One region of the Halomonas halophila genome, then DNA from elsewhere that is predicted to be linked to it. Evidence: predicted binding sites of a transcription regulator. Region 1 holds the regulator's gene; each other region holds the start of a gene.
The links. Region 1 encodes FNR, which switches genes on or off when oxygen is low (the NO sensors DNR and NnrR bind a similar motif). Its sites were predicted from a motif close to TTGATNTANATCAA; they were not measured.
Positions count from the first base shown of each region.

Region 2: trhP (prephenate-dependent tRNA uridine(34) hydroxylase TrhP) is a predicted target of FNR. The motif match lies at 3,546-3,559, and genes of this name have one in related genera.
Region 3: QWG60_RS12245 (Hsp20/alpha crystallin family protein) is a predicted target of FNR. The motif match lies at 8,024-8,037, and genes of this name have one in related genera.

Region 1 is NZ_CP129121.1:2,851,995-2,861,591, reverse strand. It holds gene QWG60_RS13490 (hybrid sensor histidine kinase/response regulator) at 1-644, opposite strand, end outside; gene QWG60_RS13485 (hypothetical protein) at 891-1,406, opposite strand; gene QWG60_RS13480 (sodium:solute symporter family protein) at 1,498-3,291, opposite strand; gene QWG60_RS13475 (DUF4212 domain-containing protein) at 3,298-3,558, opposite strand; gene QWG60_RS13470 (putative nucleotidyltransferase substrate binding domain-containing protein) at 4,168-5,994, shown strand; gene QWG60_RS13465 (3'-5' exonuclease family protein) at 6,036-6,656, shown strand; gene ttcA (tRNA 2-thiocytidine(32) synthetase TtcA) at 6,743-7,654, shown strand; gene fnr (fumarate/nitrate reduction transcriptional regulator Fnr) at 7,958-8,701, opposite strand; gene QWG60_RS13450 (oxygen-independent coproporphyrinogen III oxidase) at 8,771-9,597, opposite strand, start outside.
Region 2 is NZ_CP129121.1:1,676,735-1,686,331, forward strand. It holds gene QWG60_RS07695 (AAA family ATPase) at 1-774, shown strand, start outside; gene QWG60_RS07700 (YkgJ family cysteine cluster protein) at 907-1,176, opposite strand; gene QWG60_RS07705 (6-carboxytetrahydropterin synthase) at 1,191-2,036, opposite strand; gene queE (7-carboxy-7-deazaguanine synthase) at 2,036-2,677, opposite strand; gene queC (7-cyano-7-deazaguanine synthase QueC) at 2,670-3,419, opposite strand; gene trhP (prephenate-dependent tRNA uridine(34) hydroxylase TrhP) at 3,620-5,008, shown strand; gene QWG60_RS07725 (SRPBCC family protein) at 5,089-5,499, shown strand; gene QWG60_RS07730 (DUF2789 domain-containing protein) at 5,590-5,826, opposite strand; gene QWG60_RS07735 (asparaginase) at 5,935-6,987, opposite strand; gene QWG60_RS07740 (MFS transporter) at 7,065-8,288, opposite strand; gene QWG60_RS07745 (hypothetical protein) at 8,275-8,808, opposite strand; gene QWG60_RS07750 (hypothetical protein) at 8,812-9,315, opposite strand; gene QWG60_RS07755 (DEAD/DEAH box helicase) at 9,375-9,597, opposite strand, start outside.
Region 3 is NZ_CP129121.1:2,597,182-2,606,778, reverse strand. It holds gene QWG60_RS12285 (HalD/BesD family halogenase) at 1-68, shown strand, start outside; gene QWG60_RS12280 (M24 family metallopeptidase) at 158-1,441, shown strand; gene QWG60_RS12275 (CoA-acylating methylmalonate-semialdehyde dehydrogenase) at 1,563-3,068, shown strand; gene QWG60_RS12270 (thymidine phosphorylase family protein) at 3,286-4,869, shown strand; gene QWG60_RS12265 (ribose-phosphate diphosphokinase) at 4,889-5,806, shown strand; gene QWG60_RS12260 (cell division protein ZipA C-terminal FtsZ-binding domain-containing protein) at 6,047-6,673, shown strand; gene QWG60_RS12255 (YrhK family protein) at 6,703-6,987, shown strand; gene QWG60_RS12250 (zinc metalloprotease HtpX) at 7,005-7,943, opposite strand; gene QWG60_RS12245 (Hsp20/alpha crystallin family protein) at 8,226-8,732, shown strand; gene rloA3 (retropepsin-like aspartic peptidase RloA3) at 8,881-9,456, shown strand; gene QWG60_RS12235 (O-methyltransferase) at 9,494-9,597, shown strand, end outside.

The sequences.
Region 1 (9,597 bases):
CCCCAGGTGACGTAGGCGCCGAGCACCAGGAAGGCCACCAGCTTGACCAGCGACTCGAAGGCCACGGCGTGGATCAGTCCCTCGTGGTGCTCGGTGGCGTCGGTGTGGCGGGTGCCGAAGAGGATGGCGAACAGGGCCATCACCGCGGCGACGTAGAAGGCGGTGTCGCCGAACAGCGGCGCCCGGGTGATGTCCGAGGCCTCGGTCAGCACGCTGAACGACGTCGAGACGGCCTTCAGCTGCAGCACGATGTAGGGCAGGGTGCCGATCAGCGCCACCAGGCTGGCGAAGGCCGCCAGCGACTGCGTCTTGCCGTAGCGCGAGGCGATGAAGTCGGCGATGGAGGTGACGTTCTGGTGCTTGGCGACGCGGATCATCTTGGCCAGCACCGGCCAGAACAGCAGCAGCGTGAGGATCGGCCCGACGAAGATGCTGGCGAACGACCAGCCCGAGGTGGCCGCCTGGCCGACGGCGCCATGGAAGGTCCAGGAGGTGCAGTAGATCGCCAGCGCCAGGCTGTAGATCACTGGTCGACGACGGCTGGCGCCGTGGCGGCGGGCCATGCGGTCGCCGCGCCAGGCGATGGCGAACAGCACGGCGATATAGAGCAGTGAAACGGCGATCAGCAGCCAGCCAGCGAACATGGTCATCTCCCTCGGGTTCCCGACCATTCTAAGGCCCGGTGGAATGCTGTCCATGTTCGAGGGTGCATCAGCATCGGGACGAGACGACTCGTCAAGTGGCGCCGTGGGCAAGCCGAAGCGGAGCTCCTGCGCCATGGATGGCGCCGGGAGCTACAGGGATGTATTCATGCGTCTCCGCGGAGGCTTGCTGACGGCCGGTTCGACCCTGGCGGAGGTGCCCTTCATTGATGCCCGAGCATCAGGCTTTCAGGCGGCGGTGCAGACCGCCCGGCGCAGCGGGTCGCCGTCGTCGAGCCGGCGCATGGCCTCGGTCTGCGCACGGCCGCTTTCGTCGTCGAGCGGCACCAGCTCGCCGGAGGCGCAGTTCAGCAGGTGCGGCCGATGCATCAGCCGGTCGGCGGCGCCCATCTCGAAGCGGTAGAGGATGAACTCCACCAGCGGCTCGTCGTCGGCCCGCGAGCGCGACAGCCCGTCCTCGTCGATCACCGTGAAGGCCGTGGTCAGCGGCACCACGTAGGTCCAGGGGCGCCAGAAGGCGGGCCGCTGCTCGCTGGCCACCACCCTGGTGGAGTCGGGCAGCTGAGCGCGCTTGTGGTCGAACCAGGTGTATTCGTGGTGGATCTGGTAGGCGATCATGCCCAGGCCGGCGAAGGCCGGCACGATCCAGCGAGGCAGCCGCTTGGCGGTCAGGGTGCGCAGCAGCAGGGCGATGCCCGCTGCGCCGAGTCCGGCGAAGACCGCCGCGATCAAGTGCCAAATCATCGAGGTCGTCCTGATACGCGTCGGGCTTCCCGAAGGAAGCCCGACATGGAAGAGTGGGCCGGCGCCCCGTGGGCGCCGGAAGGATTATGACTCAGTGGTCGACGGCGGTGCCAGCACCCTTGGGATAGCGCACGCTCTCGACCAGGTCCTGGATCTCCTGGGGCGGCTCGGCGGTCGCCTTGGAGACGGTGAAGGCCACGGCGAAGTTGATGATCGCACCGACCGCGCCGATGGACAGCGGCGAGATGCCCATCACCCAGTTCTCCGGGGTGTCCGCCAGGTTGTTGGTGCCCGGAATGAAGAACCAGCCCTTGTAGACGAAGATGTAGACTAGGGTGAAGACCAGACCGGTGACCATGCCGGCGATGGCGCCGTGATTGTTCACCCGCTTGGAGAAGATCCCCATCATCAGCGCCGGGAACAGCGAGGCCGCGGCGATACCGAAGGCCAGGGCCACCACCTGGGCGGCGAAGCCCGGGGGGTTGGCGCCCAGGTAGGTCGCCACCACGATCGCCACCGACATCGAGATCCTGGCTGCCATCAGCTCGCCCTTCTCGGTGATGCGCGGATTGATGGCCCCCTTGATCAGGTCGTGGCTGATCGCCGAGGAGATGGCCAGCAGCAGGCCGGCGGCGGTCGACAGTGCGGCCGCGAGACCGCCGGCGGCGATCAGGCCGATGACCCAGCCCGGCAGATTGGCGATCTCGGGGTTGGCCAGCACCAGGATGTCGTTGTTGACCGACAGCTCGTTGCCTTCCCAGCCGCGCTGTTCGGCGGTCGGCGCGAAGGCCTCGGTGTCGTTGTAGAGCTGGATGCGGCCGTCGTCGTTCTTGTCCTCATACTGGATCAGGCCGGTCTCTTCCCAGGTGCGGATCCATCCCGGGCGCTCCTCGTAGAGGATCGGGTTGGCGGTGGCATCCTCGACGTTCTCGACCTGGCCGGCCATGTCGGGATAGACGGTGGTCGCGATGTTGAGGCGTGCCATGGAGGCCACGGCCGGGGCGGTCAGGTACAGCAGGCCGATGAACACCAGGGCCCAGCCGGCGGACCAGCGTGCGTCGGCCACCTTGGGCACGGTGAAGAAACGGATGATGACGTGGGGCAGGCCGGCGGTACCGATCATCAGCGACAGGGTGAACAGCACCATGTTCAGCTTGTTGTCCACGTCCGCGGTGTACTCGTTGAAGCCGAGTTCGGTGATCACCTCGTTGAGCTTGGCCAGCAGCGGCATGCCGGATTCGCTGTGTTCGGAGAACAGGCCCAGCGCCGGGATCGGGTTGCCGGTCAGCTCCAGCGAGATGAACACCGCCGGGATGGTGTAGGCGATGATCAGCACGATGTACTGGGCCACCTGGGTGTAGGTGATGCCCTTCATGCCGCCCAGCACCGAGTAGAAGAAGATCACCACGGCGGCGATGATCAGGCCGGTGGTGGCGTCGACTTCCAGGAAGCGCGAGAAGGCCACGCCGGCGCCGGCCATCTGGCCGATGACGTAGGTCACCGAGGCCACGATCAGGCAGACCACCGCGACCATGCGCGCCTGCTTGCTGTAGAAGCGATCACCGATGAATTCCGGCACCGTGAACTTGCCGAACTTGCGCAGGTAGGGGGCCAGCAGCATGGCCAGCAGCACGTAGCCGCCGGTCCAGCCCATCAGGAAGGTGGAGTTGGCGTAACCGCCGGCGGCGATCAGGCCGGCCATGGAGATGAAGGAGGCTGCGGACATCCAGTCGGCGCCGATGGCCATGCCGTTGGTGATCGGATGCACCCCGCCGCCGGCAACGTAGAAGTCCTTGGTCGACCCGGCCTTGGCCCAGATGGCGATGCCGATGTAGAGGGCGAAGGAGGCGCCGACGAACAGGACGTTGATGGCAAATTGACTCATGCTGAGTTACTCCCCGAGCCCGAATTGCTTGTCCAGCCGGTTCATCTTCCAGGCATAGAAGAAGATCAGGCCGATGAAGGTCAGGATGGAACCCTGCTGGGCGAACCAGAAGCCCAGGTCGGTGCCGCCCACGGCAATGCCCGCCAGCAGCGGTCGAAGCAGGATGGCCGCGCCATAGGAGACGGCTGCCCAGACGACCAGACAGCCGGTAATCAATCTAAGGTTGGCCTTCCAGTAGGCCTCGGCATTGGGGGTCTCTTCAGCCATGATATTGCTCTCCACTTGTTGTTGGGGTCGGGAAGTTGCTCACAGCATTCATGGGTCGCCGCGTGGCCTTCCCGGTGTCCGGCGAGCGGACCGCGGCGGCGTGCCGGATGATGAAGTGACCGTCGAAGAGGGGTCGCATCTCGGCGGGATGGCATCACCCGATGATCATCGTCAATGCTGGTCAACAACGCCGGAAAAAACATCGCAGACTTTCGTATCATGAGCGTAAAACGATTCAATTAGTGATCGTAAGTTTGTTGTAAATCAATATATTACGAACCTTCTGGAAGGATTTGACTCGAGAGGAGGCGGCAAAGGTTGGACGATCGTCTATCCCCGTGTCCGAATGATGACTCGGCATCCGATCTCGGCATAACGTCATGACGCATGAGGTCACGGTCGTGGGCTATGACTTTGGTATAAAGCCGAGATTCGTCGGGTCGGCCTGCGGCGGAATACCTAACACCATGGTCTAGATTCTGGTCGCGAGAGGGGGTTGCTACTCTGGACCCGAGCCCTGCTGTCCCCGGTTCTTCGTCTCGCGCGTGGCCCATGCCCCGTTCGGTGCGCGATCCGGGGCGGCGATTCCCGGCACGAGGACCCGCTTCCATGGTCGATGTCGATCTCTCCCACGCCCCCTTCAGCCTGCTCGACGAGGCCGGGCGGGAGCGCGTGCGCGGCGGTCTCGACCTGGCCTACTTCGATTGCGACGAGATCATCCTCGAGGCGGGGCAGCCCGGCGAGAACGTCTTCCTCATCCACAAGGGCGAGGTCGCCGAGCTGGACACCACCCAGCCCGGCGAGCGCCAGCGCATCGGCCACTACACCGGCGGCGATCTGTTCGGTGCCATCAGCATTCTCAATGGCCAGAGTCGCTATCGCTTCCGTGCCGAGCAGGAATCGCTGTGCTACCTGCTGCCCCGGGCGCTGTTTCTCGAGCTGTGCGACGCCTATCCGGCCTTCGATGCCTTCTTCCGCCAGCGTCTCGCCGACAAGGCGCGGCTGCTGACCGAGCAGCGCGCGGCCGGCGGGGTGACCATGGCCGGCTTCATGCTGGCGCGGGCCCAGGACTGCATGCGCCCGCCGCGCTGCCTGGGCGGCGAGACCACCATCGCCGAGGCGGTGCGTCTGCTGCATGACGAGGCGGTCGACAGCCTGCTGGTGCAGGGCGAGGCCGGGCCGGGCATGGTCACCAAGACCGACCTGCTCGACGCCCTGGTGCTCGAGGGGCTCGGCCAGGAGACACCGCTGTCGTCGCTGGCCGGGGAGGAGCTGATCACCGCCCGGCCCGATCAGTACCTGTTCGAGGTGCTGGTGCTGATGACCCGCCGGCGCATCGAGCGGGTGGTGATCGTCGAGGACGAGGCGCCGGTGGGCGTGGTGGAGCTGACCGACGTGCTCAGCTACTTCTCCAGCCGCAGCCACGTGGTCAGCCTGCAGGTCGAGCAGGCCGGCGACCTGAAGCAGTTGGCCTCCGCCAGCCGCCGTACCGCCGAGCTCGCCGGTGCGCTGATGGCCCAGGGCGTGAAGCTGCGCTTCGCCATGGGGCTGCTGGCCGCGCTCAACGGTCGCATCATCCACAAGGCCTGGGACTTCTCGATGCCCGAGTCCCTGAGGCGCGACAGCTGCCTGATGGTGATGGGCAGCGAGGGGCGCGGCGAGCAGATGCTCAAGACCGACCAGGACAACGGCCTGATCCTCGACGACGACCTGGCGTGGCCGGACTGCATGGAGCGCATGGCCGAGTTCACCGAGACCCTGGTCTCGCTCGGCTACCCGCGCTGCCCCGGCAACATCATGGTCTCCAACCCGGACTGGGTGGGCACCGAGCGCCAGTGGAAGGCGCGCATCGCGCGCTGGGTCGAGGCCCGCGACGGCGACAGCCTGATGAAGCTGGCGATCATGCTCGACGCTCATGCGGTGGCCGGCAATCCGGCACTGCTCGAGCGGGTGAGGGAGACGCTGTTCGAGGCGGCCTCCCGTGACGAGCTGCTGCTCTCCTACTTCGCCCGGCCGGTGATGCGCTTCTCCACGCCGCTGACCCTGTTCGGCTCGCTGAAGAAGCCCCAGCACGGCATCGACATCAAGAAGGGCGGCATCTTTCCCATCGTGCATGGCGTGCGGGTCATGGCGCTGGAGCGCGGCATCCTCGCCACCGGCACCCTGGATCGCCTCGATGCCCTGGCCGCCGACGGGCGGCTCGAGGAGCGCTTCGCCGAAGACCTGGGGGAGGCGCTGTCGCTGTTCACCCAGCTGCGCCTCGAGCAGCAGCTGGCGCGGCTGGAGGGCGACGGCGGCGACGAGAGCGGCGAGCCAGACCGGGTCGTGGTCCAGTCGCTGTCGTCGCTGGAGCGTGACCTGCTGCGCGAGGCGCTGCACATCGTCAAGGACTTCAAGCAGCGGATTTCCCATCGTTATCACCTCGAATACACCTGAGGTGGCCGGCCGCCGCCTCTCGACACGACAAGGACATCGACATGCTCAAGACCCTGCGCCGCCTGGTCGACCGCCACCGCCACGCCCATGGCCAGTATGGCTGGCTGTTCCGCCCCTATACGGGGGAGGAGCTGGTGGCGCTGGCCGTGCAGTCGACCGGCGGCGACGTGCGCAGCGCCGAGCCGCTGGCGATCGCCGCGGTGCGCCTGCGCGGCGATCGGGTGCTGACCAGCGAGTCGCTGGAGCTGCGGCTGACGCGCCCGGAAGGCGTGGACGCCGAGGTGCTGCGGCGTCACGGCCTGCGCGGCATCGATCTCGACGACGGCGTGACGCTCGACCAGGCCCTGGCGCGGCTGCTCGACTTCGTCGGCAATCGCCCGCTGGTCGGCTGGCGGCTGGATCGCGACCTGGCGTTGCTGAACCGCCCGCTGCGCGCCCGATTCGGCTTCGACCTGCCCAATGCCGGCATCGACCTGGTCCAGCGTTACCAGCGTTACCATCATCATTCGCGGCTCGAGGTGGCACCGGCCTTCGAGCGGGTCGCCGCGCAGCTCGAGGTGCCGCTGATGGGGCGCCACAGCGTGCTGGGCACCGCCGTGACCACGGCCCTGATGCACCTGCGGCTGGACCGCGACGCGCTGCTCGAGCGCCGCAGCGGCTGAACGCGCGCCACGTCGCCAGCCTGGCGGCAGGGTGGTAGGATAGGCGCCCTTTCCCTTTCCCCGATTGCCCTGGCAGCGCCCCGACCATGCAAGATGCCGTGACCTTCGATCCCCGTCCCGCCGATGAGGCCGCTTCGGCCGAGCCGTCGACCCTGTCCGCCGAGGCGCCCGACGCCAAGGCCAAGCGCGAGTTCAACAAGCTGCAGAAGCGTCTGCGGCGCCAGGTCGGCAACGCCATCATCGACTTCGACATGATCCGCGAGGGCGACAAGGTGATGGTGTGCCTGTCCGGCGGCAAGGACAGCTACACCATGCTGGAGATCCTGCGGAATCTGCAGCGCAACGCGCCGGTGAACTTCTCGCTGGTGGTGGTGAACCTCGACCAGAAGCAGCCCGGCTTCCCCGAGCATGTGCTGCCCGAGTACCTGGACGGGCTCGGCGTCGATTACCATATCCTCGAGCGCGACACCTACTCGGTGGTCAAGGAGAAGACCCCGGAAGGCAAGACCACCTGCGCGCTGTGCTCGCGGCTGCGCCGCGGCTCCCTCTATGGCTATGCCGAGGAGATCGGTGCCACCAAGATCGCGCTCGGTCATCATCGCGAGGACATCCTCGAGACGCTGTTCCTCAACATGTTCTTCGGCGGCAGCCTCAAGTCGATGCCGCCCAAGCTGCTCTCCGACGACGGCAAGAACATCGTCATCCGCCCGCTGGCCTACTGCCGCGAGGCCGACATTGCCGAGTTCTCGGAGCGCATGGCCTTCCCGATCATCCCCTGCAACCTGTGCGGCTCGCAGCCGAACCTGCAGCGTCAGGTGGTCAAGGAGATGCTCGCCGAGTGGGAGGCCAAGCATCCCGGCCGTCTGGAAAGCATGTTCAAGGCGGTCACCAACGTCGCCCCCTCGCAGCTGGCCGACCGCGAGCTGTTCGACTTCGCCGGGCTGGAGGACAAGCAGGCGAAGATGCAGGCCGACCGCATCGATCTGCATAACGAGTGAGTAGCGCCTAGCGGCAAGCGCCCGGCTGCTCAGTAACGGGCGGCAGATGTCGAGGAAGCCAATGAGAAACCCACGGGACGTCGAGTCCTGTGGGTTTCTTCGTTGACGTCAGGAATGGCCATGACATCATCCTGCCGCGCTTGGCGCTTGGCGCTTGGCGCTTGGCGCTTGGCGCTTGGCGCTTGGCGCTTGGCGCTTGGCGCTTGGCGCTTGGCGCTTGGCGCTTGGCGCTTGGCGCTTGGCGCTTGGCGCTTGGCGCTTGGCGCTTGGCGCTTGGCGCTTGGCGCTTGGCGCTTGGCGCTGTCAGCGGCAGCCCTCTTCCTCGGCCAGCTCGGCCAGGGCGTCCAGGTCGAGGATGTTCACCTCGCGGCCGGAGACGGCCACCAGGCCCTGCTGCTGGAAGCGGCCCAGGATGCGGCTGACGGTTTCCACGGCCAGCCCCAGGTAGTTGCCGATGTCGGCCCGGGACATGGAGAGCCGGAAGCTGTAGGCGGAGTAGCCGCGGCGCCGGAAGCGGTCGGAGAGGCTGGCGAAGAAGGTGGCCAGCCGCTGGTCGGCGGTCTTGCGCGACAGCAGGCGCATCATGCGGCGGTCGTCGCGCATTTCCTTGCTCATGCTGCGGTAGAGCTGGGCGCGCAGCTCCGGCAGGCTTTCCGACAGGGCATCCAGGCGATCGAAGGGGATCTCGCACACGGTGGTGGTCTCGAGCGCGATGACCGAGCCGGGATAGGTCGACTCGTCGATGCCGTCCAGCCCCACCAGTTCGCTGGGCAGATAGAAGTTGGTCAGCTGATCCATGCCGCCGCCTTCGCTGGTGATCTGCTTGAGGCTGCCGGAGCGAACCGCATAGACGCTGGTGAAGGGGCTGCCCTGACGGAAAAGCGACTCGCCCTTCTTGAGCGGCGGACGGCGGCGGATGATGGCATCGAACTGATCGATGTCCTCGAGTTCGAGGGCCAGGGGCAGGCACAGGGAACTCAGGCTGCAGGTCCGGCAGCGGGTCTCGTGCAGCAGTGAGCGGCGCCTGCCGGCTGCGATATCGGGCATGCTGTCCTCCTTGATCGGGGCTTGCCTTCCCCATTATGGCGGATAGCACCCGCCCGGGCATAGCATCCCTTAGCCGTGTCCCGCGCCCGAACGGCGGCAGCGCGACCAGTGCCCCGATGCGGTGGCCAGTCGCCCCTCATCCAGCGCCGCGGCATAGTCCTCGGCCGAGCCGGCGTTGCAGGCCACGGCGTCGGGCAGCCGCGAGATGGCACCGGGGCCAAGCCCCAGCCGGTCGCGGGCCTGCTCGCGTCGCGTCTGCGCCCGGGCGTCCTCCAGCGCGGCGCCGTGGCGGGCGTAGAACCCGCCTCCCAGCGACCGATAGCCGTTTCCGGCCAGGCGGTCCTCGATCCGAGCCAGCAGTGTCGCCGGCAGCGTCGACTCGCCTTCCTGCCAGGCGGGGTCCGGGCGCAGCGAGAGGCGTGGCGGCGTCATGGCCATCAGCGTGGCGAGCGCCGCGGCGGCCTCCTGCTCGGGCGTCGCCGGCGGCACGATCAGCACCAGGTTCAGCGAGTGCCAGCCCATGCGGACGCTCTCGTCGAGCAGCGGCTCGATGCGTGACTGCAGCCGCGTCAGGGCTTCCGGGCGGTCGGCCCTCGGCAGGCGCATGACCAGCTTCAGGCGGTTGAAGCCCAGTGCCTCCAGATGGCGCAGGGTGAGAAGATCCGTGGCACGGGGATCGAGTTCGACGGTGAAGTCGCGCCAATGTCCCGATTCGAAGGGAAAGCGCGAGGCCAGCCGATCGACCAGCCCGCTCATCCGCGACAGGCTCAGCCAGGGGGGCAGGCTGCCGCCCCAGTGCAGGGCCTCGAGCCGTCGATCGGGGGCGAGGCAGCGTCGCACCAGCACCATCTCGCGATCCAGTCGGGCCAGGTCGACTTCGAACGGGTCCATGCCCT
Region 2 (9,597 bases), 1.2 Mb from region 1:
CCCCAGGTGGCGGCGACCTGCTTCCAGAGCTGGGCGTTGTGCCTGCGCGGCGACTATCATCGCGCCCAGCAGCAGGTGGAGTCGGCGATCCGCCTGGCCGAGCGCATCAATCACCCGGGCAGCCTGGCCATGGCCCTGATGTATGCCGCGGCGCTCTATCGCCAGGTGGGACACGAGCATCTGGCGTCCCAGCGCGCCGAGCGCGCCTACGAGATCACCGGCACGCCGGACCTGCAGCTGTGGCAGGTCTCGGCGCGGCAGGTGCTGGGCTGGCAGCGGGCGCTGTCCGGCGATCGCGAAGGACTCAAGCGCATCGAGGCGGCCCAGGAGGAGTTCGTCGAGGTCACCGGTCGCGATCCCTACCAGCGGCCCTCGCTGTGGTGGGTGGACGCCTGTACGTCGCTGGGCGAGCTGGCCCGGGCCGAGGACTATCTCGACCAGTGCCTGCTGATTGCCCGTGAGCGGACCACGCTGTTCGTCGCCGAACTGGCGGTGCACCTGGCGAAGGTGCGCCACCGCCTGGGGCATCCCGCCGAGGAAGTGCGCGGTCTGATCGAGCAGGCGCTCGAGCAGGCACGCGGCGACGGCAACCTGCACCAGCAGCTGTGCGCCCTGGAAGCCTGGCTGACGATGGTCGATCCGGAGGATGAGGACGCGCGCATGGCCTTCCGGGGCCTGCTGGGCGAGGTCAGTCACAGCGATGCCCCGGTGCTGGTGCGCTGGCGGACCCTGCTCGACAAGCGGCTGCCGCATACCGCCGACCTGGAGGACTGACGGCGCACACGCCTGAGGTGCCATGGAAGAAGCAAAACGCCCGGCGAGGCTCGAGAGACGAGCGTCGCCGGGCGTTTTGTGTCGTGCGGGAGGTCGTGTGAGAGAGCCTTTGGAAGCGCGAGGCGTCGAGGCTCAGGTGGCGACTTCCAGCGCGGCGATCCGCGCCAGCGCCTGATCGCGGTGGTCGCCGCACAGTTCGCGGTCGTAAACGAAGCGGGCGCAGACCGCTGGCCGCTCGGGCCGGCCGAACAGCCGGCACAGGTTGTCGTCGTCGAGCTGGGCGCAGCGCACCCCGGCGGGCTTGCCGTCCGGCATGCCGGGGATCGGCGAGCTGATCGACGGCGCGATGCAGCAGGCGCCGCAGCCGGGGCGGCAGCCGCCGGCGTCCTGTTCTTCGCTCATGGCCGGGCGCGAGCTCACGCCTCGGCCTCCGCCAGCGCCCCCTTGTCGATGCCCTCGAAGGCCTGCACGCGGGTGGCGCGGCCGGTCTCGCGGGCGATCTCGCCGGCCAGCCAGGCGGCGATATGTTCCACCGTGGTCGGCGTCGGCATCGGGATGCAGCGCTCCCGCGGCAGGGTCAGGGCGAAACGCCCCTGCTCGGCCGTGTAGCGGGTGGTCAGCCGGCCGGTGAAGGCGGCATCCAGGCCCTCGACCACGTCGGCCTCGTCCACCAGGTAGCGATCCGCGAGGCGTTCGGCCCACTCGGTCTCGAGCGCCGGGCACCGTTCGCCGTCCTGCCACACGTGCAGCCGCGAGCGGTGGCCGTGGGCGATGCGCTGGCAGTTGCCGGCGTGGCGCTTGAGGCCGTGGCTGTAGGTGTAGGCGGCGCCGTCGATGGCCTCGTCGGTCAGCGTCAGGCGGATCGCCTCGACCCGGGCCGGCGGCTGGCGGCTGAGCGAGGCCGACAGGTGCTCGGCCAGGCGCTCGGCGGTGATGGCCGGCCAGGGCAGCAGGGCGAAAGCCTGGCGCGGGCCGCGGACCTCGAACGGGTAGGGCGACTCGGCGCGCACGCACAGGCCCTCGGCGCACTCATGGACGCTGATGCCGGGCGCCTCGGTGGGCACCAGCAGGGTGTGATCGGGGCCCTGGTCGATGCGCGACTTGATCCACGGCTTGACCTCGCCGAAGTCGAACAGCATGCCGTCCTCGCCGAGCTCGCCGTCGAGTTCGGCGTCGACCCGCCAGCTGGCGCCGATCAGCCCGCGTTCGGGGCACCACAGGGAGGCGTCGAGATGGGTGAGGCGGTTGACGAACAGCGTCATCAGTCGATCCCCGTGATCTTGTGGGTCTGCAGTGAGAGCCGCCACTGCGGATGGCTCAGGCAGTAGGCCACGGTCTCGGCCGTGACGTCACCGCCGCCGACCGCCGCGGTGTCCATCGGCTGAAGGAAGAAATGATGGAAGTCCAGGTCGGTGAAGCGCTCGGGCGGGGCGTCGCTCTGCGGATAGACCAGCTTGAGCTCGTCGCCGGAGGTCTGGGCCAGCACGCTCTCGCCCTTGGGGCTGACGCACAGCCAGTCGATGCCCGGCGGGGCCGGCAGGGTGCCGTTGGTCTCCACGGCGACGTCGAAGCCGCGCTCGTGCATGGCGGCGATCAGGGGCTCGTCGAGCTGCAGCAGCGGCTCGCCGCCGGTGAAGATCACCTGGGGCGTGGCGGTGCCCGGGGCATCCGGCCACAGCGCGGTCAGGTGATCGACCAGGGCCTCGGCATCATGGAAGCGTCCGCCGTGCTGGCCGTCGGTGCCGCGGATGTCGGTATCGCAGAAGCGGCAGGCCGCGGCGGCGCGATCGGCCTCGCGCCCGGACCACAGGTTGCAGCCGCTGAAGCGGCAGAACACGCTGGCGCGTCCGGCCTGGCCGCCTTCGCCCTGCAGCGAGTAGAAGGCTTCCTTGACGCTATACATGGTCGGACCCTTCGGCGGCGTCGGCGGCGGCATCAGGCCGCTGTGAAGAGACGTCGGCCTCGTCGCCGGTGGTGTCATAAGCGATGGGGTCGACGGCGCCGTTGGCGGCGAAGGCCGAAAGCCGTTCGCGGCAGCTGCCGCAGCGGCCGCAGGCCAGGGCTTCACCACGGTAGCAGGTCCAGGTCCTGGCGTAGTCGAGCCCCATGGCCAGGCCCTCGGCGAGGATCTCGTCCTTGCCGGCGCGCAGGTAGGGCGCGTGCAGGGTCACCGGCTCGAAGTTGGCGATGCCGGCGACGTCGTTCATGGCCTCGACGAACTCGGGGCGGCAGTCCGGGTAGAGCACGTGATCGCCGCCATGGGCGCCGTAGTCGACCCGATCGGCGCCGATGTTGACCGCCTTGGCGATCGCCAGCGACAGCAGGATCATGTTGCGGTTGGGGACCACGGTGGCCTTGAGGTTGGCCTCGGCGTAGTCGGCGTCGGGCAGCTCCTGGCTGGAGTCGGTGAGCGCCGAGGCGTCGATCAGGCCATGGATGGCGGTGATGTCGACCACCTGGTGGGGCACGCCCAGCTCGCGGCAGACCTCGCGGGCGACCGCGAGCTCGCGGGCATGACGCTGGCCGTAGTCGAAGGACAGGGCGTGGACCTCGCGGCCTTCGCGCAGGGCGCGATGCAGCACGGTAAAGGAGTCCATGCCACCGGAGTAGATCACCACGGTGGCCGGTGCGGCGGATTCTGACATGGGATACCTGTGGGGCGGAGAATTTGTCTGCCCGGCGCGCGTCACGGGCGCGGCGGGACCTTGGCCGGGGTCCGGTCCGGCAGGGGCGCACAGTGTACTTGACCAACGGGACAGGCGCCAAGGACGCTGATACATGTCATTCAGCGTGGACAGGCGACGTTGCTAGACTTCGCCCCTTTGCCACCGGTGATGTGAGCCTCATGGAAGCCCCCGAACTGCTGTCGCCCGCCGGCACCGTCAAGAACATGCGCTACGCCTTCGCCTACGGCGCCGATGCGGTTTATGCCGGGCAGCCGCGCTACTCGCTGCGCGTGCGCAACAACGATTTCAGGGTCGACAACCTGCACGAGGGCATCGCCTATGCCCACGAGCGGGGCAAGGCGTTCTATGTGGCCTCCAACACCGCGCCGCACAACAGCAAGCTCAGGACCTACCTGCGCGACATGGAGCCGGTGATCGAGGCCGGTCCCGACGCCCTGATCATGTCGGATCCCGGGCTGACCATGATGATTCGCGAGCGCTGGCCCGATCAGGTGATCCACCTGTCGGTGCAGTCCAACGTCGTCAACTATGCGGCGGCGACGTTCTGGCAGCGGCAGGGCATCCGCCGCATCATCCTGTCCCGCGAGCTGTCGCTGCAGGAGATCGGCCAGATCCGCGCCGAGTGCCCCGACCTCGAGATCGAGACCTTCGTGCACGGCGCGCTGTGCATCGCCTACTCCGGGCGCTGCCTGCTCTCCGGGTACTTCAACCGCCGCGACCCGAACCAGGGCACCTGCACCAACGCCTGCCGCTGGAAGTATCACACCGTGACGGCCGCCGAGGACGAGACCGGCGACCTGGTGCCGGCCAATGCCGCCCACGACGCCAGCGGCATCTGGACACCGGGTCAAGACAGGAGGCAGGACGGCGGCATGATCGCCTCCGCCGGTGGCAGGGAGGGCCAGGACACGCTGTCGGCGCTGATCGAGGACCGCTCGCGGCCGGGCGAGCCGATGCCGATGTACGAGGACGAGCACGGCACCTACATCATGAACTCCAAGGACCTGCGCGCCGTCCAGCACGTCCCGCGGCTCGCCGAGATGGGCGTGACCTCGCTGAAGATCGAGGGACGCACCAAGTCGCCCTACTACGTGGCGCGCACGGCCCAGGTCTATCGCCGCGCCATCGACGACGCCATGGCCGGTCGGCCCTTCGACATGCGCCTGATGGACGAGCTCGAGAACCTGGCCAACCGCGGCTACACCGAAGGCTTCTATCGCCGCCACGTCCACGACGAGTATCAGAACTACGAGCTCGGCCACTCGGTGGGCGTGCACCAGCAGTACGTCGGCGAGGTGCTGGGCTACGATCCCGCTCGCGGGGTGCTGGATATCGACGTCAAGAACCGCTTCGAGGTCGGTGACGGCATGGAGCTGATGCTGCCCGGCGGCAACCGTCGCTTCGCCCTCGAACGCATCGAGAACAAGCGCGGCGAAGCGGTGGGCGTGGCCCCGGGATCGGGCCACGTGGTGCGCATCCCGGTGCCGGGCGAGGCCATCGCGCCGGAACGCATCGAGTTCGCCCTGCTGATGCGCGACCTCGCCTGAGGCCGTGCCGGGCTGGACACCACCCGGGACCTTCGGTGAAGCTGACACGGCAGCACAGGCCCCCAGCACAAGGAACCGGCATGGCCACCATCGAACATCGCACCATTCTCGAGGCGCCGCCCGAGCGTGTCTTCGCCCTGCTCGAGCGGGTCGAGGACTTCGTCGACTATTCGGACCTGATCGAGCGCATCGAGCCGCTGGGCGAGGGGCGCTATCGCTGGCACGTGCACGCGGTGCGCATGGACTGGACCTTCGAGGTGGCGATCACCGAGCATCAGCCGCCCGAGGTGCTGGCCTGGGAATCGCTCAGCGGGGTGTGGAACCGAGGCCGCTATCGGCTGACGCCGGTGCCCGAAGGCACCGAGGTGGCGCTGACCCTGGAGTACGAGATTCATAACCGGCTGGTCGAAAAGGCGGTCAAGCGCGCGGTGACACCGTTGGTCAATCGCGTCAGCCAGCAGATTCTCGACCGCGTCGCGGCCAGACTATAGCGTGATCCGAAAGCGAGAACGCCGCCCATCCGGGCGGCGTTCTCGTTTGGTGGCTTTGCTTTGTTCCAGGCACTTTCCGGCGCTGCCTGGTCAGCCCTTGCGCAGCAAGGCATTGAGATGGTCGACCACCTCGGCCCAGTCGGCGTCGGCTTCGAGCGCCTCGCGCAGGAACTCCGCCTGGCCTTCGTTCCAGCAAGGCGCGTCGGGCAGTTCCACGTTCTCGGGCAGCGGCGAGTGGCGCTCGATGAAGCGCTGGATGGCCGCCGGCTCCGAGGCCAGGCCGAGCTGTTCGAAGAGTTCGCTGAACGGATGATCGGGATGTTCCATGGCAGGGCACCTGTGCGGGCGGACGTGTGTCTCCACTCTAGCCGTTCGGGCCCCGTCATGGCGATGGTGCGGTCGAGGCGTCTTCAACGCTCGGTCCCCCGTTCCGCCTCAGGGGGCGGCACGCTCGCCGACCAGCGGGGTCAGGAAGCGCCGGCGCCGTTCCTCATCGGGGAGCGGCTGGGCCAGCAGGTGGACCAGCTTGGCCACGGCGGCTTCCGGCGTCATGTCGTCGCCGGACAGCACGCCGGCATCGGACAGCGCCTGACCGGCGGCGTAGTGGCCGATGGCCACCGCCCCGTGGGGGCACTGGCTGATGGCGGCGAGCAGCTTGCCCTCGCCGACGGCCTGGGCCAGTACGCCGGCCAGGCGCGGATCGTCGGGCACGTTGCCGCCGCCCCAGACCTCCAACAGCGCGCCCTTGACGCGATCGTCCAGCAGCCAGGCCTCGAGCTGCCAGGCGGCGAGTCCCGGCCACAGCACGATGCGCGGCACCGCGCCGGCGGCCAGCGGCGCATAGTCGGGCAGTTCGAAGCGTGGCGCGCCGCGCTGGGCACGCTCCAGGCCGCGGCCGGGGTAGAGCACGGCGTCGTCGTCGACCCATTCGCCGAGCGGCGGGTGGTTGGGGCTGACGAAGGCGTCGGCCTCGCGAGCCTGCCACTTGCGGCTGCGTGCGCCGCGCAGCAGGCGGCCGGCGAAGCAGATCGCCACCTCCTGCAGCCGCGGATCGGCGGCGAAGCGCAGCGCCGCCTCGACGTTGGTCAGCGCATCGCTGCCGGGCGCTTCCAGCGGCTGCATGGCGCCGGTGATCACCACCGGGCGGTCCAGCCCCTGCAGCTGATAGGCCAGGCTGGCGGCGGTCCAGGCCAGAGTATCGGTGCCGTGGATCACCACGATGCCGGCATGGTCGGCGTAGTGTTCGGCGATCAGCCCGGCCAGGCGCTGCCAGTCCGCGGGGGTGGCGGCGCTCGAGTCGATGGGCGTCGGCGTGGCGATGAGTCGGAAGTCGGCCAGTCCGGCCTGGCGCGCCGGGGGCAGGGTCGCCAGGGTGCGCCGCAGGCGCGACTCGATGTCGTGGCCGGGGATCAGTCCGTCGGGACTGTCCACCATGCCGAACGTGCCACCGGTGTAGATCACCAGCAGGGAAGAAGCGGTTGACGTCATGGGAGCTCCAGGCGGAAGACGCCCACCATGATAGGGCGCCGGCGCCGGCACACAAGAGGGCCTGGGGTGGGGCGGGGTCAGCGCACCACGAGGTGGCCGGTCTCGTCGCTGGCCAGGCGACGATCGCGTCCGGCCAGCAGGGCAAAGACCATGGCGGCGGCAGTCACGGCCGTCAACGCCAGGGTGATGCCTGGCAGCCCCAGGTCTAGCTCGAGCATCACGCCGATGCCCAGCGGGCCCAGCGAGGCCAGGGCGTAGCCCACGCCCTGCACCATGCCGGAGAGCTTGCCGGCCAGTCGGGCATCCGCGGTACGCAGCACGATGAGCGACAGCGCCAGGCTGAAGCCGCCGCCCTGGCCGAAGCCGAGCAGCGCCACGCCGGCCCAGCGCCACTCGATCGGTCCCTGCAGCAGTACCCAGAAACCGCCGGCGATCAGGCTCAGCACCAGCATCAGCGCCGGTCGCTGGTCGCGGCCGAGGCGGGCCAGCCAGGGGGCGGACAGCGCCGCGCCCAGCTGCAGCATCACCGAGGCGCCGGTCATCCAGCCGGCCTCGGCGTCGTCGTAGCCGCGTTCCACCAGCAGGGTCGGCAGCCAGCCGAAGACGATGTAGGCCAGCGAGGACTGACAGCCCATGTAGAGGGTGACCTGCCAGGCCAGTGGCTGGCGCAGCAGCGCGCCGGTATCGCCGCGGGCCGAGGCTTGCCTCCGCGGTGGCGGTGATGCCGGCATCAGCGTCTGCCAGGCGATCAGGCTGATCGCCGCGAGCGCCGCCCAGCTGGTGAGCGCCGGCGCCCAGCCGCCCAGCGTCTCGGCCAGGGGGATGCTGAGGCCGGCACCCAGGGCGCCTCCCAGGCACAGCGCCATGGTGTAGACACCGGTCATCAGGTCGGCGCTGTCGGGAAGCTCTCGCTTGACCAGCCCGGGCAGCAGCGTGCCGGCGACGCCGATGGCGGCGCCCACCAGCAGGGTACCGCCGAACAGCCACGCCGGTGCGGCCAGTCCGCGCAGGGCGAGGCCGACGGCCAGGATCAGCAAGGCCAGCGACAGGGTGCGCTCGGGGCCCAGGCGTCCTGACAGCCAGGGCGCCAAGGGGGCGAAGAGTCCGAGGCAGAGTACGGGCAGGGTGGTCAGGGCGCCGATGGCCAGCACCGGCAGGCCGCTGTCGGCTTCGATGCGAGGGAGCAGTGGGGCCAGTGACGATAGTGCCGGCCGCAGGTTGAGCCCGACCAGCACCATCAGGGCGATGAATGCCAGGGAGGAAGGCGCGGCCCGTCGGCGCGCGCCGTCAGTGATCGCCATCCGGCTCCTCCGTCTGTCGACGGCGCTGCCAGCGTGCGGCGAATTCGGCCTCACCCTCGAGCTCATCGGCCGCGCCGAACTGCAGGTGCCGCCCGTCGGACTGGGCGTCGCTGTTGGCACGCTGGCGGATGCCGCTGACGTCCTCGCTGCTGACCAGATCGAAGTCGCCGTGGGTCATGGTGTGCGCGACCAGCGGCCCGTCGTAGGTCCAGCAGCGCTGGGGAACCTTGGAGACGTGCCACCGCTGGCCCTGCCAGTGGGCGATGCCGTCGGCGTCGAGCCGGAAGGCGTCGTCCGGCAGCAGGGCCGCGAACAGACGGGCGTTGAGCACCAGGCCGTTGTCGATCATTTCCACGGGGCCCTGGTACTCGCCCCGCTTCAGGGCGCTGAGCATGTCGTCACGGGCCCGCTTGCCCTCGGGAGTGATCCTGCCCTCGCCGCACAGGTGCAGCAGGTCGCCGTCGACCTGCTTGATGACCCAGACGCGAATCGGGGGCTTGCCGAACAGTCGCTTCCACATGGTTCAGCTCATATGTTGACGCAGGTCGCCTCTCACACTGTCGATCAGGGTGATGAAGTGGCTGTCGCCGCTGGCATCGATGCGATCGACCCGCGCCATGCTGGCCAGGCCGCGATCGACCAGCAGCTGGTCGAAGATCTCCAGCGTGATGGATTCGACGCCGGCCTCTGCCGGCGGCAGGGTGCCGTCGGTCAGGGTGAAGCTCGGCAGCAGGGCGGCGCGTACGCGGGTGGCGCCGCCCTCGGCGAGGACCCGGCGCACGAACAGCCAGCCCTCGCAGGCCAGCCGCTCCCCCGATTCGAGCTCACGCTGGAAGAGGGTGCGATAGCAGGCCCCCTGGGTCGCGGCCTTGTCGGCCATGCTGCGGTAGGCTTCGGTGGTGCGCTGGGCCGAGACCCCGGCGGATTCCAGCTGCTGCCAGGCCGCGCGATGCTCGCGGTCGAGTTGTGCCTGGCGCTGAAAGCGCTGCCAGAGTCGGTAGTCGTTGATCAGCTCTCGCGTGTCCATGGGCATCCTTGCAGGCGTCGTGTCGGCCGATAAGGCGAATACATTCGCATTATCGGATATCAATTGCCAGTGCGCTGGCGATCCTGTCCGCCGCGCCGACGCCGGCGCCGCCCCGGTGACTGGCCGTCGCGGTCGCCGCCGTTTCCGCCATGGTTACCGCCGGCGCTGCTGCGGTTGCCACCGTTACCGCTGCGACCACCGCCGCCGTTGCCGCGACCGTTGCCACCACGGCCATTGCCGCCACGGCCACGATTGCGGCCGTTCTCGATCGGCTCGGGTTTG
Region 3 (9,597 bases), 250 kb from region 1:
GCATGGCACCGGTCCACGAGCGGCTGCTCGAAGAGGGCATGCAGCGCAGCGACGCCCTGGTCGACTGATCGCGCCTGCCGATCGTCATGCCCTTGGCGCCGGTCCGGCCGGCGCCATCCAGACCGACACTCAATAACGACTCTCCGAGAGACCTGACATGAGCATCGTGGATTTCGAGAAGCTGACCGACAACGAACCGGACCAGATCCCGGTGATTCCCTCGGCCCCCATGGCTAACGGCGACAGCATCCCCACCGCCTTCGACCCGAAGCAGCTGCGCGCCGGCCGCCTCGATCGCCTGCGCGCCATGATGGCCGAGCAGGGCTATGCCGCCGTGGTGCTGTTCGACCCGTACAACCAGCGCTATGCCACCGGCTCGCGCAACATGTTCGGCTACTTCCTGCGCAACTCGACTCGCTACGTCTACGTGCCGCTCGACGGCCCGGTGATCCTGTTCGAGTACCCGGGCAGCGCCCACGTCTCCACCTGGCTGGAGACCATCGACGAGTCGCGCACCTCCAAGGTGGTGTGGTCGGCGGTCAACCAGCGCGACAACCTGTCCTCCGATCCCTTCGGCGTCGAGATCGCCGAGCTGATCGAGGAGCACGGCCGTGGCAACAGGAAGATCGGCCTGGATCGCTGCGCCCTGAACCTGGCGCGCTCGCTGGAGGCCCAGGGGCTGGAGGTCTTCGACTGCATGCAGGACACCCTGCACTGCCGTCGCATCAAGACCCCCGAGGAGATCGCCTGCCTGGCCCAGTCCATGGCCGGCAGCGAGGCCGCCGTGGCCGAGGTCGAGGCCGCCATCAAGCCCGGCGTCACCGAGAACGAGCTGTTCGCCATCATGTACGGCGACGTCATTCGCCAGGGCGGCGAGTTCATCGAGACCCGGCTGCTGTCCTCCGGGCCGCGCACCAACCCCTGGTTCAACGAGGCCAGCGACCGGGTGATCCGCCCCGGCGAGCTGGTGGCGCTGGACACCGATACCATCGGCTGCCACGGCTACTACTCCGACTTCTCGCGTACCTTCCATGTGGGGCCCGGCAAGCCGAGCGCCTACCAGAAGAGCCTCTACCGCATGGCCTACGACCAGGTGCACCACAACATGGGCATCCTCAAGCCGGGCATGAGCTACCGCGAGATCGCCGAGCAGGCGTGGAAGATTCCCGAGCGCTTCCTCGACCGCCGCTATCCCTCGATCATCCACGGCGTGGGCATGCACGGCGAGACGCCGCTGGTCGCCCACCATATGGACTTCGACCGCTTCTCCAAGGACGGCATCCTGGAGCCCGGCATGGTCGTCTCGGTGGAGAGCTACATCGGCGAGGTCGGCGCCGCCGACGGCGTCAAGCTGGAGGAGGAGGTGCTGGTCACCGACACCGGCATCGAGAAGCTGTCGCGCTATCCGTTCGACGAGGCCCTGCTCGACCGGGAAGTCTAAGCGCGACGACATTGCCTCCCTGACGGGCCGGCCGCGGAACCCGACCGTTTCTATTCGCCGAATCAAGCAAGGCGCGCGCTCGATCCGAGCGCGCGCCGAGTGACTGAACAAGAGAGCCCCCATGACAGACGTGACCCAGACACAGGTGAACCACTGGATCGCCGGCGAGCGCCCGGCCGGCAACCGTACGCTCGACGTCTTCAACCCCGCCACCGGCGAGGCCGTGCGCCGCGTGACGCTGGGCGATACCGCCACCGTGGCGCGCGCCATCGAGGCCGCTCGCGAGGCCCAGCCGGCCTGGCGCGATCTGCCGCCGGCCAAGCGCGCCCAGGTGATGTTCCGCTTCAAGACGCTGCTTGAGCGTGACGCCGACGAGATCTGCCAGCTGGTCGCCGAAGAGCACGGCAAGGTGCTCGAGGACGCCATGGGCGAGCTCAAGCGCGGCATCGAGAGCGTCGAGTACGCCTGCGGCGTGCCGGAGCTGCTCAAGGGCGAGTACTCCCACAACGCCGGGCCGGGCATCGATACCTGGTCCAACCACCAGCCGCTGGGCATCGTGGCCGGCATCACGCCGTTCAACTTCCCGGCCATGGTGCCGCTGTGGATGTACCCGATGGCCATCGCCTGCGGCAACGCCTTCATCCTCAAGCCCTCGGAGCAGGTGCCCTCGACCGCGATCAAGATGGCCGAGCTGCTCGACGAGGCCGGCCTGCCGCGCGGCCTCTTCAGCGTGGTCCACGGCGACCGCGAGACCGTGGAGGCGCTGATCGACGCGCCGGACGTGAAGGCGCTGTCGTTCGTGGGCTCCACGCCGGTGGCCAGGAGCATCTATCGCCGCGGCGCCGAGAACGGCAAGCGCGTGCAGGCCCTGGGCGGGGCCAAGAACCACGCCATCGTGCTGCCCGACGCCGACCTGGACAACGCCGCCAGCACCCTGATCGGGGCGGCCTTCGGCAGCGCCGGCGAGCGCTGCATGGCGATCTCGGTGGCGGTCTGCGTGGGCGACGAGACCGCCGATGCCCTGGTCGGCAAGCTCGCCGATCAGGCCCGCACCCTGAAGATCGGCCCCGGCACCGAGAAGGGGCTGGACATGGGCGCGCTGGTCAACGCCGGCCACCGCGACAAGGTCGCCGGCTATATCGAGCGTGGCGAGCAGGCCGGCGCGGAGCTGGTGGTCGATGGCCGCGAGCATCCGCTGGTCGAGGAATCAAAGGGCTACTTCCTGGGCGCGACCCTGTTCGACCGGGTGACGCCGGCGATGGACATCTACCGCGATGAGATCTTCGGGCCGGTGCTGTGCGTGGTCCGCGTCGAGACCTTCGAGGAGGCCATCGCGCTGATCAATGCCCACCAGTACGGCAACGGCACCTGCGTGTTCACCCGTGACGGCGAGGCCGGGCGCCGCTTCAGTGATGCCATCGAGGTCGGCATGGTCGGCATCAACGTGCCGCTGCCGGTGCCGGTGGCCTTCCACAGCTTCGGCGGCTGGAAAGAATCGCTGTTCGGTGACCTGCACGCCTACGGCCCCGACGCGGTGCGCTTCTACACCCGCCGCAAGGCCGTGTCCCAGCGCTGGCCGCAGCGCGCCCAGCAGGAGAGCGCCCAGTTCAACTTCCCCTCGAACTGAGCGTGACAAACTGACCGTCTCCAACCGAGCGGGTCGAACTGACCGTCTCTAACCGAGCGTGACAAACGATCTGTCTCGCTCCGATCGCGCCCGCCCCGTTGCCACAACGAGGCGGGCGCGCCGCGTTGTGCCGGCGGCTTGTCCGGCGTCATGGGAGGCATCTTCCAGGCGCTGCTAGGCTGTCGTCATGGACCGATCACCGGGGTGCCATGACGGCATGAATGGATCGCCCGCCACCGAGCCCGCCGAACAGGCCGATACGCTGACGCCGCTGACGCTCAAGCGCGTCGGCATCGACACCTATCGCGAGAACGTGGCCTACATGCACCGCGAGTGCGACCGCTACCGGGCCGAGGGATTCCAGGCCCTGGCCAAGGTGGAGGTGCGCGCCGACGGCCGGCGTATCCTGGCCACGCTCAACGTGGTCGACGACGCGGCCATCGTCGGCTGCGGCGAGCTCGGCCTCTCCGAGGATGCCTTCGCCTCGCTGGACGCGGCGGAGGGCTGCCCGGTCAGCATCCGCCAGGCCGAGCCGCCGGCCTCGATTCCCGCCATGCACCGCAAGCTCGCCGGCGAGCGCCTGACCCGCGACGACTTCCGCGGCATCATCCGCGACATCGCCGAACGGCGCTATTCCAAGATCGAGCTCACTGCCTTCGTGGTCGCCTGCGACCTGGGCGAGCTCGACCGCGAGGAAGTGTTCTATCTCAGCGACGCCATGAGCCGGGTGGGGCGGCGGCTGGACTGGCACGAGCAGCCGGTGGTCGACAAGCACTGCATCGGCGGCGTGCCCGGCAATCGCACCTCGATGCTGCTGGTGCCGATCGTCGCCGCCCATGGCCTGCTGTGCCCCAAGACCTCGTCCCGGGCGATCACCTCGCCCTCCGGCACCGCCGACACCATGGAGGTGCTGGCGCGGGTCGACATGCCCTTCGACGAGCTGGGTGAGTTGGTGCGTACTCACCGCGGTTGCCTGGCCTGGGGCGGCACCAGCGAGCTGTCGCCCGCGGATGACGTGCTGATCTCGGTGGAGCGACCGCTGTCGGTGGACTCGCCGGGCCAGATGGTGGCCTCGATCCTGTCCAAGAAGATCGCCGCCGGCTCGACCCATCTGCTGCTCGACCTGCCCATCGGACCCCACGCCAAGGTGCGCTCCATGCCCGAGGCCCATCGGCTGCGCAAGCTGTTCGAGTTCGTGGCCCGGCGCCTGGGCCTGACGCTGGACGTGGTGATCACCGATGGCAGCCAGCCGGTGGGGCGCGGCATCGGCCCCGCCCTGGAGGCTCGGGACGTGATGCGAGTGCTCACCAACCATTCCGAAGCGCCCATGGACCTGCGCCAGAAGGCGCTGCGCCTGGCCGGGCGGATGCTGGAGTTCGACCCCGACGTGCGCGGCGGCGACGGCTTCGGGTTGGCGCGCGACATCCTCGACGACGGCCGCGCGCTCGACAAGATGCGGGCCATCATCCAGGCCCAGGGCGCGCACGCCTTCGATCCCGAGCATCCGCCGCTGGCACCGCATACCCTGGAAGTGACCGCTCACACCGGCGGCGCCGTGACCGCCCTGGACAACCTGCAGCTGGCGCGCATCGCCCGGCTCGCCGGGGCGCCGCGGGCGATCGGGGCCGGCGTCGATCTGGCGGTGCGCATCGGCGACACGGTGAACACCGGCCAGCCGCTGTATCGCGTCTACGCCGCCTCGCCCAACGAGCTGACCTTCGCCCGCCAGGCCTGCGAGCGCGATCGCGGCGTCGCCATCGGCTCGCCCGAGGGCATCGTGCGGCTCAATGTGGAAGGGTAACGGGAGGGATGGCGAGCCCATGAGCATCATGCTGCTCTACGTCAACGACGAGGCCGGCCCGGCCCGGCGGCTGGCCGAGGCTGCCGGACTCGAGGCCCGGGCCGTGGCGGAGCACCGCTTTCCCGATCAGGAGCTGCGCCTGACGCTGCCCTTCGCCGGCACCGCCGCTTCCCCCGAGCCGATGCCGGAGACCCTGGTGATCTACCGCAGCCTCGACCGGCCCAACGACAAGCTGGTCGAGCTGCTGCTGATCGCCCGCCATGCCCGTCGTCAGGGCGTACGGCATCTGGTGCTGGTGGCGCCCTATCTGGCCTACATGCGCCAGGACATCGCCTTTCATCCCGGCGAGATCGTCAGCCAGGCGCTGGTCGGCGCCTTCCTGGCCGAGCTGTTCGACGCCGTGATCACCGTCGACCCGCATCTGCATCGTATCGACCGCCTCGACCAGGCGATCCCGCTCGAGCATGCCGTCGCACTGTCAGGCGCCGTCCGCCTCGGCGAGCTGATCGCCGCGCAGCGCGACGAGGCGCTGCTGATCGGCCCCGATGCCGAGTCGCGCCAGTGGGTGCAGCAGGCCGCCAGCGCCACGGGCTTCGCCTTCGGCGTCTGTCACAAGACCCGCCGCGGCGACCGCGAGGTGGTGATCGCGCTGCCCGATATCGCGCTGCGCGGCCGTCGAACGGTGCTGATGGACGACGTGGCCAGCACCGGCCACACCGTGGCCCGGGCCGCCGAGGCGCTGCTGGCCGCCGGCGCGGCGTCGGTGGACCTGGCGGTGACCCATGCGCTGTTCGCCGACGATGCCCTGGCGGTGATCGAGGCCGCCGGCGTGGGGGAGGTGTGGAGCACCGACTGCATCGTCCATGTCAGCAACGCCATTCCCATGGCGCCGCTGCTGGCGCCGGCGCTGGCGAACGTGCTGGGTTCTCTGTACTAGCTGGCGGCGCCCTTGATGAGCTGGCGGCGCCCCGACGAGAGGGCGGGACTCGATCAGCGTGCGGCGCAGGTGTCGGGGTGACGCCAACTTTTCCTGGCAAAGCAGTACGTTACGAAGCCTTGCTGACAAAGCCGAAAAATGCCGTGATTTCCGGGGGATGCTTCCGGCATGGAAGCATTGTGCCGAGGCCGTGGGCATGTTTCTTTCAGGGAAATGACGGTTCGATGGGGATAGAGGGCGATGGACATGATGAGCGGTGCCATGCTGATGGCCGTGGTGGCACTGGCCATGGGCGTCTCGGCCCTGGGGGTCTTCTGGTATCTGCGCCGAGACCGCGTCGAGACATCCGGCGAGCCGACGCCCGCGCCGGCGGCCAAGCCCGAGTCGCCGCCTGAACCCGCTTCGGCGTCCAGTGGCCCGACGCTCCCCGAGCCCGAGCAGGTGGCCGAGCGCTTTCGCGTCGCCAAGGGCGCTGAGGTGCGCCAGTGCCTGTTCGTGGTGCTCGACTGGCCGGGGCTCGATACCAATCGGCGTCTCCGGCGCAAGCTGGAGGAGGTCGGGGCGGCCTACGATCCGAAGCAGCGGGTCTACAACGTCCATCCGCCGCGCACCGGCTATCGCATGGTGATCGCCAACAGCACGCCGCCCGGCGCGCTGCCGCCGCTTCACGAGGACGGTGAGCATCCGGTGGTCGACGGCATCTCCATCCTGGTGCATTTTCGCAACAAGCGGCGGGTCGCCCACAGTCCCGATGCGCTGATCGACTTCACCCGCTCGGTGGCCGCGCTGGGCGGCAGGATCCTCGATGCCGAGCGTCAGGAAGTCGGCGACGAGGAGTTCGAACAGCTGCGACGCGCCGCTCCCTGAGACCTTCCCCATCGTCCAAGGAGATGCGCATGGCGCTATTCGATCGCGACCGGCGCGAGGAAAACCCGCGCACCCGCCGGCTCTACGCCCTCTGGGAGCTGATCTACACCTTCGTCGACTTCGGCGCCGCGGCTGCCTTCCTGGTTGGCTCGGTGCTGTTCCTCTACGAGAGCCAGCAGACGCTGGCGACCTGGTTCTTCATCGTCGGCTCGGCGCTGTTCGCCTTCAAGCCCACCATCCGCACCGTGCGCGACGTCAAGCTGGCGTCCATGGGTGACGTGGAAGACCTGGAGCGGGAAGGTCGCCGGGACTGAGCCGCCGGCGGCTTTCCTCAGCGCCAGCGGTGCCCGCTGCGACGTCGGGTTGGGATCGGGCGCCGAAGCGGCATGACCTCGTCGGTATCGCCGAACGGGGCATGTGGCGCGTCGTCGATCTCGGCCAGCCGGTGGATGCGTGCCGCGGTGGACGGATGAGTGCGCAGCCAGGCGATCTCCAGCGGCGGGCGACGCCCGAACAGGCTTGCCAGCCAGCCGCTGCGCTGACGCTCCAGCACCACCAGCGCCGAGGCGAGACCCGCCGGATCGCCGGTGAGCGCCACGGCCTCCATGTCGGCGGTGTATTCGCGATTGCGCGACAGCGCCAGTGATAGCAGCACGCTGAGCGTCGGCGCCACGGCGATCGTCAGCAGGGTGAGCCAGGGCAGGGAGCCCTCGCCGGACAGCATCATCGGCAGGCTGATCAGGATCGCCAGCTGCACGGCCGTGGTCAGCCACAGCGTCATGCGGGTCATGGCCGTGGCGATCGACATCACCCGGGTGTCGCCGCGCCGCAGATGGCTCACTTCATGGGCCAGCACCCCGCCCAGCTCCCGCCGCGTCAACAAGCGCAGCAGGCCGTCGGTGACCGCGATGCCGCCGTCGTGGGGGCCGCCCACGGCGAAGGCGTTGATCTCCGCCGAGGGCGCATAGTAGAGCTGCGGCGCGATCGTCAGGCCGGCGCCGGCGTAGAGATGCCGGAGCAGCGCATGCACCTCCGGCGCCCGGGACGGCGGCAGCCGCTCGGCGCCGGCCCGAGCCAGGATCATCCGGGCCGGCATCCAGCTCATCATCACGGCCGTCACGATCACCGCCGAGAGGCTCATCAGCACGCCGCCCGGTCCCGCCAGCAGGTAGCCGGGCAGGGACAGCGTCAGCGTCAGGCCGCCCAGGATCAGCACCGTCTGCAGTCCGTTGAACAGGCGATGCCGGCCGAGTTCGTGTTCCAGCACCATGCCGCGTCTCCCGTCGTTGGCCCTTTCCCCTAAGGCTAGCCGCCACGCCCGCGGTTGCGGGACAGGAACCGACACAAACGTTGATCGGCGTCATCGTGGTGAGTGATCGCTCGCCTACGCTTGATGATGCGACCGGCAAGCGCGGTCGTCTCCCTGCCGGCGAGGACGGCGGGCGATGGATCGAGCGCATGGAGGGATCGAGGGCAGCTGAGGGATCGAGGATGGCTGCCAAGGCCTCGCCGCGCATTCTTCTGCGTATCGACGGTATCGAGGTGCCACATCATGGCCGACAAGACATTTCAACAAGCCGCTTCCTCCCGCACGGCCACCGGGGCCGATGAGCCGGAAGCCCGGGTCCCCGAGTCGCGTCCCGCCAGCCCGTTCCGCGAGCTGGATCGCCTGTTCGATGGCCTGCTGGCGCGGGACTGGATGCATCCGCTGCGCTGGGATCGTCTGGAGCCGCGGATGCCGCGGGTCGATATCCTCGACAAGGACGCCGAGGTGGTGGTGCGCGCCGAGGTTCCCGGGTTCGCTCGCGAGGATCTCGACGTCTCGGTGACCGACCGCACGGTCACCATCAAGGGCGAGAGCCGCAAGGAGAGCGGCACGAAGGAGGAGGGTGAGTACTATCGCTGCGAGATCTCCCGCGGCAGCGTGCTGCGCACCGTGGAACTGCCCTGCGACATCGACGCCGACAAGGCCGGGGCGAGCTTCCGCGACGGGGTGCTGGAGCTGACCCTGCCCAAGGTCAAGGAGGCGCATCGCCGCCGGCTCGACATCTCATCATGACGGCGGCGCCCGCCGGTGCCTCTCGGGCCGGCGGGCGCGATGCCATGGCCCGGCGGAACCCTGGACGCCGAGGACGTGTCAGATGACACTCGATGCTGCCCGGCCTGCGCCGGCACCGTCCTCAACCGTATGATTCGAAGGAGAGAACATGCACAAGTCCCTGTCGCGAGCCCTGATGCCCCTGCTGGGGGCCGGCCTGCTGTCCGGCACCGCCCTGGCCAGTGATGCCGAAGCGCCGGAAGTCTACGGCTGGGTGGAGAAGACCCTGATCGACCCGAGCTGGGGCGTGGAAGTGAAGGCGAAGCTCGACAGCGGCGCCCTGACGTCCTCCATGCAGGCGGAGAATATCGAGGAGTTCGAGCGCGACGGCGAGGACTGGGTGCGCTTCGAGGTCGAGGTCGAGGACGAGGAGAGCGGCGAGATCGTCAGCCACGAATTCGAGCGCCAGCTTTATCGCGACCTCACCGTGGTTGGCGCCGGCGGCCGGGATCACCGTCCGGTGGTGCTGATGACCATCTGCATGGGCGACGAACGCTTCGAGGAGCAGTTCAGCCTCGAGGACCGCAGCGACATGAACTATCCGGTGCTGCTGGGACGCCGCACCATCCAGAGCCTCGGCCATCTCGACGTCACCGAGACCTTCCTGCAGTCGCCGAGCTGCGATGACGACTCGACGCTGCATCGTCATGCCGACAAGGAATACGAGGACAAGATCGGCGTCTGAGGGCCGCCAGCCGCGAGCACGACGATCACGAGACGACATGCCAGAGGATATGGCCATGGAACACGCCACGCCCTTCGGGGCCCTGCTGGCCGAGCTGGAGAGTCTCGGCGAGCACCACGACCGGAGCGTCACGACGCCGGA